DNA from 2 places in the Streptomyces sp. NPDC002788 genome. Region 2 is predicted to be linked to the other one. Evidence: riboswitches for the same ligand, from Rfam matches in the RefSeq annotation. Region 2 holds a riboswitch; the other holds the start of a gene.
The links. A riboswitch is a leader RNA that binds a small molecule or an ion and turns the genes downstream of it on or off. The one in region 2 is predicted to bind cyclic di-AMP.
Positions count from the first base shown of each region.

Region 1 (6,961 bases), on a different contig from region 2:
CGGGGAGGAATGGCTCCATGCCCTGCGCGGTCGGCTTCGGCTGCGCCTCGGGGACGCCGCACACCGGCTGGAGGCCGGCGACAGTGCCCACTTCGACTCGCTCACCCCGCACCGGATCGCCGCCGAGGACCACGACGGCGTCGAGCTGCTCTTCGTCCACACCCTGCTGCAGAGCCCGACGGCCGCCCTGTGCCTTGGTCCCACGCCTGGGGACCTGTCATGAGCAACATGGAGGAGAAGTTCCCCCGCGCCCTGTGGGTGCGGCTGCTCATCTGTCTCGTGCTGGGGCACGTCTTCGCCGCGTTCGTGTACCTGCTGTTCGAGGTGGGGGCGAAGTGACCGTCGGCTGGAGCCTCAGTCGAGGAGCCGCTCGCGCAGCCGCTCCCGGGTCTCCGGAGTGAGGCCGAGGCCCTTCTCCAGGTAGGTGTCGACGCCGCCCCAGGTCTCCTCGATGGTGTCGAAGGCCGCCGTCAGGTACTCGGCGCGTGCGTCGAAGAGGGGGCTGAGCAGCTCCATCACCTCGGGGGAGTAGGCCGAGGCGTGCGAGCTGCTGCGGTGCACCTTGTAGCGGCGGTGCTTGGCGTTCGACTTCAGGTAGTCGTCGACGATCGCCTCGCGCTCGACGCCCACGGCGAGCAGCGTCACCGCGACGGACAGGCCCGCGCGGTCCTTGCCCGCCGCGCAGTGCATCAGCGCGGGCACGCTGTCCTCGGCCAGCGCATGGAGCACCTGGGAGTGCTCGGCGGTGCGGTCCTTGATGATCATGCGGTAGGAGGCGATCATCCGGTCCGCGCCCTTGCCGTCCGCGAGGATCGCGCGCAGCTGGTCCAGGTCGCCGTCGCGGACCATTTTCCAGAACTCGGCGCCGTCGGCCGGGTCGCTCAGCGGCAGGTTCACATTGCGCACGCCCGGCAGCTCGACGTCCGGGCCTTCGAGCTTCTGGTCGGCCGCGTTGCGGAAGTCGAAGATCGTGTGCAGGCCCAGGGTGGTCAGGAAGGCGGCGTCCTCCCCGGTCGCGTGGGCGAGGTGGCCGCTGCGGAACAGCACTCCCTGCCGCACCCGCCGACCGTCCACGGTCGGAAGTCCGCCCACATCACGGAAGTTGCGCACTCCGGCCAGCTCGGGCTCGGTCGACGGGACCTGCTGTGTCACGAGGGCTCCTCCCCTTCGGCGCCGCCGGCGCGGCTCGTCGGCGGGCACCACACGACGATACGACATGCCTGCCTGGGGCAATGAGTTGTCCACAGGCGTTGCCCGGAGCCCCGGCAGCCCTTGATGATGTTGGGGCCTGGTCGCACCTGGTCGGGCTTGTTCGAATCTGTGAGGCCTTGATGCTGGACATCTCCGAAGACGGTCGTACGTGGGTGCTCTCGGGCCCGGCCAGTAGCTATGCCATCCATGTCACCGGCCGCGACGAGCTGCTGCACCTGCACTGGGGACCGCGCATCACCCTCGCCGACGCCGAGGCCCTCGCCGTCCGGCCGCTGCCTGACTACTGGCCCTTCGAGTCCCCGCTCGACGGGCGTGAGGAGTACCCGGTCGAGGGCGGCCCCCGTTTCGCCCGGCCCGCCCTGTCCGTCCGCACCGGCGAGCGGCGTGGCACCGAGTGGCTCTACGAGGGGCATGACGCCGGCGACGACGAGTTGCGGCTCCGCTTCCGTGACGGCGACCTGGCCGTCACGCTGCACTACCGGATGCGCTCCTCGACGGATGTCGTCGAGCGCTGGGTGACCCTGGACAATCAGGGCCCGGCCGTCGAGGTGCTGCGCGCCGACTCCGCCACCTGGACGCTGCCCGACCGCGACACCTGGCGGCTGTCCCAACTGCACGGCCGCTGGGGCGCCGAGTCCCGGCTGGCCCGCTCCGCCCTCACCCACGGCGAGAAGGTCATCGGCAGCCGCCGCGGCCACACCTCCCACCAGCACCTGCCGTGGGTCGCCCTCGACACCGACGCCACCGAGGAGAGCGGCGAGGTCTATGGCTGCGCCCTGGGCTGGTCCGGTTCCTGGCGCATCGCCGTGGCCCAACTCCCGGACGCACGCGTGCAGATCACCGGCGGCGCCGGCCACGACGACTCGGGCCTGCTGATGCTGGGCACGGGGGACTCGTACACGACCCCCGTCTTCGCCGGACTCTGGAGCGACGGCGGCTTCGGCGGGGCGAGCCGCGCCTGGCACGCCTATCAGCGGACCCACGTGATCCCGGACGCCGAGCGGGACCGGCCGGTGCTGTTCAATTCCTGGGAGGCCACCGAGTTCGACATCTCCGAGGAGCAGCAGCGGGCGCTGGCCGAGCGGGCCGCGGCCATGGGGGTCGAACTGTTCGTCGTCGACGACGGCTGGTTCGGGACGCGTACCAGCGACCGGGCCGGGCTCGGCGACTGGACCCCCAACCCCGACCGCTTCCCCGGCGGGCTCAGGCCGCTCGCCGACCAGGTGCACGACCTCGGCATGCAGTTCGGGATCTGGGTCGAGCCCGAGATGGTCAATCCGGACAGCGATCTGTATCGCGCCCACCCCGACTGGGTGCAGTACCAACCCGGACGAAAGCGGACGGAATTCCGCAATCAGCTCGTACTCAACCTTGCCCGCGAGGATGTTCAGGAGTACCTGTGGGAGCAGCTCGACGGGCTCCTCTCCAGTGCCCCGATCGACTACGTCAAGTGGGACTTCAACCGCTGCTTCACCGACGCCGGCTGGCCGGATGACTCTTATCCGCAGCGGCTGTGGGTCGACCACGTCCGGGGCTTGTACGCCCTGCTGGACCGGCTGCGGGCCGCCCACCCGGGCGTGGCCTTCGAGTCCTGCTCGGGCGGCGGCGGGCGGATCGACCTCGGGGTGCTGAGCCGGACGGACCAGGTGTGGACCTCGGACAACACCGACCCGCTCGACCGGCTCGCCGTCCAGCACGGCTTCAGCCAGATCCACCCGGCCCGGGTCATGGCCGCCTGGGTCACCGACAGCCCGAACGCCATGCTCAACCACCGGGCCAGCTCCCTGCGGTTCCGGTTCGTCAGCGCCATGGCCGGGGTGCTCGGTGTCGGCGGCGACCTCACGCGGTGGACGCAGGAGGAGCTCGCCGAGGCCCGGGAGTGGGTGGGGCTGTACAAGGAGATCCGGCCCGTGGTGCAGCGCGGCGACCTCTATCGGCTGCGGCCCCCGGAGGGTGGTCTGAGCGCGGTGCAGTACGTCCTCGGTGACGAGACCGTCGTCCTCGCCTGGCTCCAGGCGCAGCGCTACGGCGAGCCCGTGCCGGCGCTCCGGCTGCACGGTATCAACCCGGCAGCAACGTACGAATGCCTCGAAACGGGCGAAATTCACCGAGGCGCCGTGCTGTTGCATCACGGCCTGCGGGTCGGTCTGCGTGGCGACCTGGACGCTACTGTCGTCCACCTCAAACAGAAGTAGCCCTTATGTCCTAATGGGGGGCTTTCTCGCCATTTAGCCATAACGTGCCCCGATCGTAAAGGAGATGGGGTCGGGGTGCGTGACCATCGTCATATTCGTGACGATGCGTTGTTGCCATGTGCACGTAATTCTGGCGTTATTCAGGGTTCTTGGTGAAAGCCGGAGATCGGTAATCCACGCTGGGTGACGATGAAATGTGCCGACGCGTCAAGAAAAAGAGCTTCACAGGCAACCGCAAGCTTGTCCCATTGCGTCTTGGTCGCTTACGTTCCACACCAATCCGGACGGACGCCTAATCCTGCCGCCGCCCGGAGCCCCACACACTGACCCGACGTACGGCAGGAGCGGGGGACCCACAGGTAAGACGCCTGTTCCGGTTCCCGGAACGGCTTGGGGTTAAGCCGCGCCTGGGCGCGGCCGGGCATCTCCAGCCCGCACCCGACAGCTCACCTCGCAGGCGACGGAGAGGAATTCGCCATGCCCGCGAAGGGTAAGCACCGCCGCCCGAAGACCCAGCGTTTCACCCGTTCCATCGCCGTCGCCGGAACCGGCGGGGCCGCCCTCGCGCTTCCGCTCATGGGGGCCGCCGGCGCCCAGGCCGCCCCGCAGTCGGCTCCGCAAAAGGCCGTCCAGTCCGCTCCGGCCGCCGAGAAGAAGGCCGCCGAAAAGGCCACGGATACCCGCACGTACACCGTGAAGGCCGGCGACTGGCTCGCGAAGATCGCCGAGGACCAGCACGTCAGCGGCGGCTGGAAGAAGCTCTACGCGGACAACCGTGACGCGGTCGGCGACGACCCGTCGCTGATCCACCCGGGCCTCAAGCTCTCGATCGGCAAGAAGGCGGCCTCGAGCGAGAAGCCGTCCTCGTCCGCGCCGAAGGCCTCGGCCGAGAAGCCGGCGAAGAAGTCCTCCTCCGCCGAGTCGTCCGCGAAGGCGGAGACCGCCGCGAAGGCGGAGACCGCTGCGAAGCCGGCCGCCGCCAAGCCGGCCGCCCAGACCAACGCCGGCGGCTACACCCTCCCGGTGGCCGGTGCCGTCGTCGGCACGCCGTACCGCATGGCCGGCAGCATGTGGTCCAGCGGCTACCACACCGGTGTCGACTTCGTCGTCCCGACCGGCACCTCCCTGAAGGCCGTCGGCGCGGGCACGGTCGTTTCCGCCGGCTGGGGCGGCGCGTACGGCAACCAGGTCGTCATCAAGCTCGACGACGGCTACTACGCCCAGTACGCCCACCTGTCCCAGCTCTCGGTCTCGGCCGGCCAGACCGTGACCGCCGGGCAGCAGATCGGCCTGTCCGGTGCGACCGGCAACGTCACCGGACCGCACCTGCACTTCGAGATCCGCACCACGCCGGACTACGGCTCGGACGTGGACCCGGTCGCCTTCCTGCGCTCGCACGGCGTCTCCGTCGGCTGACCGACCGCACGACCACCTGCCCGACACGCGGCCGAAGGCCGGACCCCGATCCCCGGGTCCGGCCTTCGGTGTGTGCGCACCCATCAACAACTTCTGGAACGCGACCGACGTCCGGTCCCCGGACGCCCCCTTCGACACGCCGCGCGGGGGTGCCCTCGACGAGTACGACCACCCCACGGCCTGCTACGCCGGTTACGGCGACAACTGCGACCCCACCACCGGGCTCCGCCGTCACGTGGGTGAATCCGGCGTCCGCTCCCTGTTCCACGACCGCACCGAGACGCTGCTGGTCCCGAACCAACCGAACCGCACCGACCTCCGGATTTGGCGGTCCACTCCGAAACATCCCTGACAGGCTGCCTATTCCGGAGTTGGCGAACACTTTAGGAGTGGCCTTTCTCACCGCCCGTCAACCCCGGCCTACGGTCGCGTAGGTCACATTCGAGGGTGAATCATAAACGGCTGTGGCAGACGATTCGAAGAGTGACAGCAGAGCAGTGATCGGGTCGTACGTGGCGGTGGGGGACAGCTTCACCGAGGGCGTCGGTGATCCCGGCCCCGACGGGGCGTTCGTCGGCTGGGCCGACCGGTTCGCCGTCCTGCTCGCCGACCTCCGGCCTGAAGGCGACTTCCAGTACACCAACCTCGCCGTGCGCGGGAAGCTTCTCGACCAGATCGTGGCGGACCAGGTTCCGCGGGCCGTCGAAATGGCCCCCGACCTCGTCTCGTTCTGCGCCGGGGGCAACGACATCATCCGGCCCGGCACCGACCCGGACGAGGTGGCCGAGCGTTTCGAGCGGGCTCTCGCCCAGCTCACGGCCGTGGCCGGCACGGTGATGGTGACGACCGGATTCGACACCCGCGGCGTGCCCGTGCTCAAGCATCTGCGCGGCAAGATCGCTACGTACAACGGCCATGTCCGGGCCATCGCCGACCGGTACGGCTGCCCGGTGCTCGACCTGTGGTCCCTGCGCAGTGTCCAGGACCGCAGGGCGTGGGATGCCGACCGGCTGCACCTGTCGCCCGAGGGGCACACGCGCGTGGCGCTCCGGGCGGGCCAGGTGCTCGGCCTCGACGTGCCGGCCGACCCCGAGCAGCCCTGGCCACCGCTGCCGCCGCGCGGCACCCTCGACATCCGGCGCGACGACGTCCACTGGGCACGCGAGTTCCTGGTGCCGTGGATCGGGCGCCGGCTGCGCGGGCAGTCGTCGGGTGACCATGTGACGGCCAAGGGGGCACTGTCCCCGGCGGACATCCGGATGCGGATCGCTCCGGTGGCGTGAGGGTGCGGGTGCCTGCGGTGGCCTGTGGCTGGCCGGTGGGGGTGCGCGCTTGCGCATGACGCCGGTGGGTGGTCCGGGCCGCCGGGGGGTACGCCCTCGGAACGGCGTGATGGGGTGTCCTACCGGCTCACTGGCGTCGACGCGCCGACCGCTGCGGGCGGACACCCTGAGACGGCCCCTTCCGACGTCCGGCGGTTGCGGGAGCGTCACGGCTCCCGTCGCAGCGCCTTTGCCGGGCCCGCCCGCAGTGCCGCGAAACCTGTGGCCGGGCCGAGGCGGGTGACTACAGGGCCAGTTCACGCGACAGTGCCTCCTCCACCCACTGCTGCGCCCGCGTCCGCGGTACCGCGCCGGCGTAGGACGTCACATGGGCGGCGAGCCCGTCGATACCGCCCTCGGCGCCGCCGAGCGGCTTGTAGCGGTTCGCGGGGGCGTAGCGCAGGACTTCCTTCACGGTCATGCCGCGGGCGGGGCCCGTCACCTCGTCCAGGGTGCAGCCCGCCCGCATCCGCAGACCGCCGCCGGCGACACCGCGCACCAGCCGGTCGACGACCAGGAAGCCCTGCCGGCCGTGATGATCGGCCCGGGCCAGGGACAGCAGGGGGCTGGCCGCAGGGGAGCCTCCGCCACCGGGTTTCTGAATGGTCGGTCAGTATCTCCGTCAGTGGGACACCTGCGCCCCAGTGGTGTCGTAGGGGCCGACCATAATGGAAAGCCTGACCGACTCCACCTGGAGGTACCGTGGCCGGCTTCCGTACCCTGAGCTCCGGGCTCCGCGCGCTGCGGCCCGGGGCGTTCGGCGCGGACCCGCGCGGTGAGCGCATGGCGCGCATCCGCAGATCGCCCCATTTCAAG
Region 1 covers NZ_JBSFVB010000004.1:229,452-236,412, reverse strand. Annotated here, with positions in the region: gene ACWD1U_RS10120 (helix-turn-helix domain-containing protein) at 1-223, shown strand, start outside; gene ACWD1U_RS10115 (DUF6126 family protein) at 220-339, shown strand; gene ACWD1U_RS10110 (tyrosine-protein phosphatase) at 355-1,152, opposite strand; gene ACWD1U_RS10105 (alpha-galactosidase) at 1,332-3,407, shown strand; cyclic di-AMP (ydaO/yuaA leader) riboswitch at 3,726-3,880, shown strand; gene ACWD1U_RS10100 (M23 family metallopeptidase) at 3,885-4,823, shown strand; gene ACWD1U_RS10095 (DUF6250 domain-containing protein) at 4,894-5,175, shown strand; gene ACWD1U_RS10090 (SGNH/GDSL hydrolase family protein) at 5,321-6,106, shown strand; partial or broken gene ACWD1U_RS10085 (glutamate dehydrogenase) at 6,489-6,707, opposite strand; gene ACWD1U_RS10080 (MBL fold metallo-hydrolase) at 6,848-6,961, shown strand, end outside.
Region 1: it holds a riboswitch for cyclic di-AMP, as region 2 does, so the genes downstream of both, ACWD1U_RS10100 (M23 family metallopeptidase) here and ACWD1U_RS06675 (M23 family metallopeptidase) in region 2, are expected to answer to the same signal.

Region 2 (6,961 bases):
GGCAACGTCGGCGGCCGCCTGCGCACCGACGGCACATGGAAGCCGCTGCTGTCCCACCCCGGCATCGTGGGCGCGCAGGCCCCCGACCTGCCCGCACAGCGGGAGCCGTGGCGCGACGACAGCCTGCTGGTCCTGCACAGCGACGGCCTGCCCAGCCGCTGGACCCCGCCCGAGGACGTCCTGTTCAGCTGCGACCCGGCGGTGGCGGCCGCGGTGGTGCTGCGGGACGCGGGCAGCGCGGCCCGGCCGGTGCGGGACGACACGTGCGTGGCGGTGCTGAACGGCGGATCGTCGAGTGCGTGACGACCGCCGGACGACCTCGGAGTCCGACGGCGAGGGCCCCGACCGCCCGTTCCCGCTACCGTCCGGGCAGCCCGTTGCTCCCGTCGGCCCGGGGAGGCACGGCGCCCTGCGCCGCCAGGAACCCCCTCAACCCCCTGCTGAGTGCCGCCCGTTCAGCCGGTTCCATCGCCGCCAGGGCCGTGGCGAGAGCCCGGGCGCGGCGGCCGGCGACGTCGCCCAGGACGTGGTGGCCGTGGGAGGTGAGCCGGAGCTGGACTTCGCGGCGGGTGTCCGGGTGCGGGGTCCGCTCCAGGAGGCCGGCCGCCGCCAGGCGGTCGCAGAGGCGGCTGGCCGTCGGGAGACCGATGTCCAGGCCGTCCGCCAGAGCCGTGAGGTTGAGACCGGGCGCCGCCTCCACGGTGCGCAACGCCCGCAGCTGGTGCGGGGACAGGCGCAGAGACGCCTCCTGTGCGGCGACCGACCACAGGGCCGTAAGACTGTCCACCGCATCGGCGATCTGCGAGGCGACGGCCTCCGGGCCGTCGCCCGGCCCTCTCGCCCGGTGGTCACCGGGGCCACCGAGATCGGTCACAGAACGGTCACTTTCCATAAGCTCCGGGTACTGCGGAGGTCGCCCTCTTTCAAAGGCGGTACCCGATGAGCCGAGAGGCAAGCAACCCCGTTCAGAACCCGGCCGGACCGTGGGCGGCTCAGCCGGCGCTGAGTTCCGTCAGCGCGGCGAGCGGCAGCGTGTGCTGGGTCTGGAGGACCTTGGCGCGCAGGTAGCGGACGTTGTGCGCGGTGGTGAAGACCCCGGTGGGGACGCGGTCGCGGACGCCGACGCCCAGCTCCCGCAACTGACCCGCCTTGTCGGGGTTGTTGGAGAGCAGGTCCAGTTCGCCGATGCCCAGGGCCCGCAGCATCTGGGCCGCCGCCGTGTAGTCGCGGGCGTCCTCGGGCAGTCCCAGGGCCGCGTTGGCCTCGTACGTGTCGAGGCCCTCGTCCTGGAGGGCGTACGCGTCGAGCTTGTTGTAGAGGCCGATGCCGCGGCCCTCCTGGCGGAGGTAGAGGAGTACGCCGCCGCGCTCGGCGATGCGCTCGACCGCCTCGCGCAGCTGCGGACCGCAGTCGCAGCGGGCCGAGCCGAACACGTCCCCGGTCAGGCACTCGGAGTGCAGCCGCACCAGCGGGACGGGGCCCGGCTCACCCAGGACGACGGCCACGTGCTCCTGGCCGTCGGCCAGGCCGTGGAAGGTGACGAGCTCGGCGTCGGCCTGGTAGCCGTCGTGGAAGCGCAGCGGGACCCGGACGCGGGAGCGCGGGGTGGCGAGGACTGCGGGGGTGTCGGGCATGCGGGGCCTCCGGGTTCCGTTTCCTGTTCGGCTGCACAGCCGTACTTCTCAGATGTGCTTCAGATTTGAAGCAGATCCACGATCGGAACCCTACTCTTGCTTGAAATTTGAAGCAATGAGGACGCGGTGCCTTGTGGCGCGCGTCACGAACAGGCGGACGAGGACCTCCGCCGCCACGGCACGTCGTCCGACGCCGGCCGCTCCCCGTCCTCCTCGAGTCCCTGAGCGATCGCAGCGGAGATCGCCTCCAGCTGCACCACCTGCTCCTCGCTGAGCCGGTCGAACACGAAGCTCCGCACGGTTTCGACATGTCCCGGTGCCGCCCGCTCCAGCACGGCGAACCCCTCGTCGGTCAGCGCCGCGACACTGCCCCGCTTGTCATACCGGCAGGCCTCGCGCCGCAGCATGCCGTCCTTCTCCAGTCGCGTCACCGCGTACGTCAGCCGGCTGCGCGTGATCTTCAGCCGCTCGGCGAGATCGGTCATGCGCAGCCGCCGTTCCGGAGACTCGGAGAGGACGGACAGGATGGAGTAGTACAGGTGCGGCATGCCGGCGTCCTGCTGGAGCTGCCGGTCGATCGCGTCCTCCAGGAGCAGTGAGGCGGCGATGTACGCGCGCCAGGCGCGTTGCTCCTCGAGGGTGAGCCAGCGAGTCGTCATGCCGCCAGTGTAGGTTTGTTTCAAACTTGAACCAAGCCCTGCCCAGTCCCGCCGTCCCGACCAGCCGCGGAGCGTCGATGCCCCACCCGTACGTCCTGCTGTCCGCCGCCGTCTCCCTCGACGGCTACCTGGACGACACCGGACCCGAACGCCTGCTCCTGTCCGGCCCCGCCGACTTCGACCGGGTCGACGAGGTCCGGGCGTCCGTCGACGCGATCCTGGTCGGCGCCGGCACCCTCCGCGCCGACAACCCCCAGCTCCTGGTCAACTCCGCCGAGCGGCGCGCCGCCCGCACGACCGCCGGCAAGCCCGAGTACCCCCTCAAGGTCACCGTCAGCGGCTCCGGCGACCTCGACCCGGACGCCCGGTTCTGGCACACCGGCGGCGAGACGGTCCTCTACACGACCGACGAGGGCGCCGAACGCGCCCGTGCCCTCGGCCTCGCCACCGACATCGTCCCCCTCGGCCCCGACCTCGACTGGCGCCGGCTCCTCACCCACCTGCACGACGTGCGGGGCGTACGGCGGCTCATGGTCGAGGGCGGCGGCCTGATCCACACCCAGCTCCTCACTCAGGGCCTCGCCGACGAACTCCAGCTGGTCCTCGCCCCGCTGTTCGTGGGCGACCCCGGGGCGCCCCGCCTCTTCGGACCCGGCGGCTACCAGTCCGGCCGGCTCCGGCTGCTGGAGACGCGGCGGATCGAGGACGTCGTCCTCATGCGCTACGAACCGACCGCCCCGGGCACCGGACCGCTCCCGGTCGCCGCCGACCACCACTGGCTGGCCGTCGCCTGCGCACTGGCGGAGCGGTGTCCGCCGTCGGACACGGCGTTCAGCGTGGGTGCGGTGGTGGTCGCGGCCGACGGCACCGAACTGGCCCGCGGCCACTCCCGCGAGGGCGGCGATCCGGTCGTGCACGCCGAGGAGGCGGCCCTGGCCAAGCTCGACCCGGCCGACCCGAGGCTCACCGGCGCGACCGTCTACAGCAGCCTGGAGCCCTGCGCCCGCCGCGCCTCCCGTCCCGCACCCTGCGCCCGGCTGATCCTCGACGCGGGCGTACGACGCGTCGTCACGGCCTGGCGTGAGCCGGACACCTTCGTGGCCGGGGCCGACGGCAGCGGTGTCCTGGCCGCCGGGGGAGCCGAGGTCGTCGTCCTGCCGGAGCAGGAGGAGCGGGCCAAGGCGCCGAACCGGCACCTGCTGCACTGACCGGACCCCGGCGCCGACGGGCTGTTCACCGCGTGGGAGACCTCGTCGCGCGGGCGACCCGGGCGGCCGAGGAGCCGGTGTGCACGAGCTGTCCCGCGGATGGCGTACACTGGAGTCACAACGACGCGGGGTGGAGCAGCTCGGTAGCTCGCTGGGCTCATAACCCAGAGGTCGCAGGTTCAAATCCTGTCCCCGCTACTGAAGGCCGAGGGCCGGAATCCGAAAGGGTTCCGGCCCTCGGTGCATTCCCGTGCCCGGACGCGTCGTTACGGCCAGTGAGCGAATCGCCCCGCTCCGCATAACAACTGACGAACCATCAAAACTCATGAGTCACTTGCGAGGCGGTCAACTCGCCCGATTTACTACGGTCGTGGCAGGTAAGTCCGCACGAAAAAGGTTAATGATCAAGCGGAAGCGCTGGAATACCCACCGTCCGTCTATTAACGTTCGATAACGCAGCGCGGTCGTCCCAGCCGTCACAGAAGGCGGCTCCGTGCGCACGCGCCGAATCCCGAAAGGGAACCGGGGAACCACCACTTGGGGTGAATCGAGCGGATGCCGCCGTGGAAGCACGGTCGGTATACGCGCGTAGGAGACCTTCCTGCTCCGAACCCGTCAGCTAACCCGGTAGGCGAGAAGGAAGGAAAGGAGTACGCCCACGTGGCGTCCAACCGGCCTGCCCCCGAGGCCCCGTTCGCGACGGACCAGCGCGACACCGAGACGTTCGGCTACGGCCGTCAGCGCACCGACGAGGGCCCGTTCCAGGAGTGGAACCCCACCGCGGAGTCCATCCGCCCCGTCCGTGGCCGGCATCGTGTCACCAAGCAGCGCGGCGGAGGACTCGCCCGCAGCTCCACCGTCCTCGGCGTCGGCGTCATCGCCGCCGTGGGCGCGGGCGGTATGGCCAGCGCCCAGACCGGCAAGCCGCCGGTGTCGATCTCCGTCCCGGACCTTCCCTCGGTGGGTTCCCTCATCTCGGACGACGACACCCCCCAAGGCTCCGCCACCCCGCTCAGCAGCCTCGGCACCGCCGCCGCGGAGACCGACCAGGGAGCCGACGGCGCGGGCGAGGCGCTGCGCGCCCGGATCATGGCCCAGGTCGAGCACCAGCAGGACCAGGTGGAGAGCAAGGCCGCGCAGCAAGCCGCGGCCGCCGCCGAGAAGGCGGCCCAGGAAGCTGTGGCCAAGGCGGAGAAGGAGGCCAAGGCCAAGGCCGCCGAAGCCAAGAAGAAGGCGGAGGAGGAGGCCAGGAAGAAGGCCGAGGCCGAGCGGCTCGCCGCCCTCGCCAAGCAGTACACGCTGCCGACCTCCTCCTACACCATCACCTCGTCCTTCGGTCAGGCCGGCGCCTACTGGTCCTCCGGCTACCACACCGGCCTCGACTTCGCCGCTCCCACCGGCACGCCGATCAAGGCGGTGCACAGCGGCACCATCACCGAGGCCGGCTGGAACGGCTCGTACGGCTACAAGACCGTCCTCACCCTCGATGACGGCACGGAGATCTGGTACGCGCACCAGTCGTCCATCGGCGTCAGCGTCGGCCAGAAGGTCAGCACCGGTGACGTCATCGGCCGCGTGGGCGCCACCGGCAACGTCACCGGGGCCCACCTCCACCTCGAAGTCCACTCCGGTGGATCCTCGAGCGGCATCGACCCGAGGGCGTGGCTGCAGGGCAAGGGCCTGAACCCGTAAGCGGACACCGCCCGTCGGAGCACCGGCGGCCCTGACGACGCCCCCCGACGTCAGGGCCGCCGGTTTCCGTACTCGGGTGTGTCCAAAGGGGTTTGCGGGAGCTTTGCGTCCGCTGCGGAATGAGGCATTCCCTCACGTTCGTTGACGCACGGTATGACGTCTCTTCGCAAGCTCGGCTCTTCCGACCTCGAGGTCTTCCCGCTCGCCCTCGGCGGCAACGTCTTCGGCTGGACCGCCGACGAAGCGCAGTCCTTCGCCGTCCTCGACGCGTACACCGCCGCCGGTGGCAACTTCGTCGACACCGCCGACGTCTACTCGGCCTGGGCCGACGGCAACCGGGGCGGCGAGTCCGAGACCCTGCTCGGCACGTGGCTCGAAGCGCGCGGCAACCGCTCCGAGGTCGTCGTCGCCACGAAGGTCAGCCAGCACCCCGAGTTCCGGGGGCTGTCCGCCGCGAACATCGAGGCCGCCGCCGACGCCTCCCTGCGGCGCCTGCGCACCGACTACATCGACCTCTACTACACCCACTTCGACCAGCCCGACGTGCCGGTCGAGGAGATCATCGGTGCCCTCGACGCACTCGTGAAGGCCGGCAAGGTGCGCCACATCGCCGCCTCCAACATCTCCGCGGAGCGGCTGCGGGCGTCCCTGGAGTTCTCCGACCGTGAGGGGCTCGCCCGGTACGTGGCCCTCCAACCCCACTACAACCTGGTGTCCCGCGACACCTACGAGGGCGAACTCCAGGACCTCGCCGAGCGGAGCGGCCTCGCGGCCGTTCCGTACTACGCGCTCGCGTCCGGCTTTCTCACCGGCAAGTACCGGCCCGGTACGACCGTCGAGAGCGTGCGGGCCGGGGGCGCGGCCAAGCACCTGGAGACCGAGCGGGGGCGGCGGGTGCTCGGCGCGCTCGACGAGATCGCCGAGGCGCATGACGTCCCCGTGGCGACGGTGGCACTGGCCTGGCTCGCCGCCCAGCCGACCGTGGCGGCGCCGATCGCCTCCGCGCGGACGGTGGAGCAGTTGCCCGCGCTGGTGGGGGTCGGGGAGCTGACCTTGACGGAGGCAGAGGTCGGGCGTCTTACGGCGGCTTCGGCCTGAGGGCATGAGGGCCTGAGGTCTGGGGGCTCGGGGTCCCGGTCGTTGTTCGGGTCGGGCTTACGGGCCGGGCTTCTCGGGGCTACGACCGGTAGGGGTTGTACGCGGGGTACGGCGTCGGCCGATGGCCGTACCCGTACACCCCGTACACCGGCCAGGGCGGGGCCGTCACCGGGACCGGAGGGGCCGTGATCCGCGCCGCGTGGTCCAGCGCGGGGCGGGCCGCCTCCCGGCGCCGCCACAGTGCGTGGAGCAGTTCGCGCTCCCGTACGGCGAAGTCGGCCCCGGCGCGGCCGCGGCGGGCCCGGTGCCGGAGGAACGCGAGGGACGTCGCGTACGCCTCGTACCGGGCCACCTCCCGTGCCGCCGCCTTCCCCGCGTGACGGCGTGCGTACTGGCGGGCTATCCGACGGGCCCGCATCGAGCCCAGCGCGTACGGCTCCGCCGGGGTCAGCCAACCGGCCACGGCGTACGCGGGCAGCTCCTCCCGTACGGTCCTCAGCTCCCGTTGCCGGGTCCAGATCACCAGCCACGTCAGCAGCCCGAAGATGGGCACCATGAACGCCGCGTACACGGCGAAAAAGCCGTACTCGCCGAAGGCCGACGAGCCGTTCCACATCGCGTGCATGCCCATCGCGAGCAGGAGTCCGGACAGTGGGAACACCACGCGGCG
Region 2 covers NZ_JBSFVB010000003.1:16,959-23,919, reverse strand. Annotated here, with positions in the region: gene ACWD1U_RS06705 (ATP-binding SpoIIE family protein phosphatase) at 1-303, shown strand, start outside; gene ACWD1U_RS06700 (MarR family winged helix-turn-helix transcriptional regulator) at 359-874, opposite strand; gene ACWD1U_RS06695 (GTP cyclohydrolase II) at 993-1,634, opposite strand; gene ACWD1U_RS06690 (MarR family winged helix-turn-helix transcriptional regulator) at 1,778-2,293, opposite strand; gene ACWD1U_RS06685 (dihydrofolate reductase family protein) at 2,371-3,501, shown strand; tRNA gene ACWD1U_RS06680 (tRNA-Met) at 3,626-3,699, shown strand; cyclic di-AMP (ydaO/yuaA leader) riboswitch at 3,994-4,150, shown strand; gene ACWD1U_RS06675 (M23 family metallopeptidase) at 4,162-5,193, shown strand; gene ACWD1U_RS06670 (aldo/keto reductase) at 5,347-6,291, shown strand; gene ACWD1U_RS06665 (PrsW family intramembrane metalloprotease) at 6,371-6,961, opposite strand, start outside.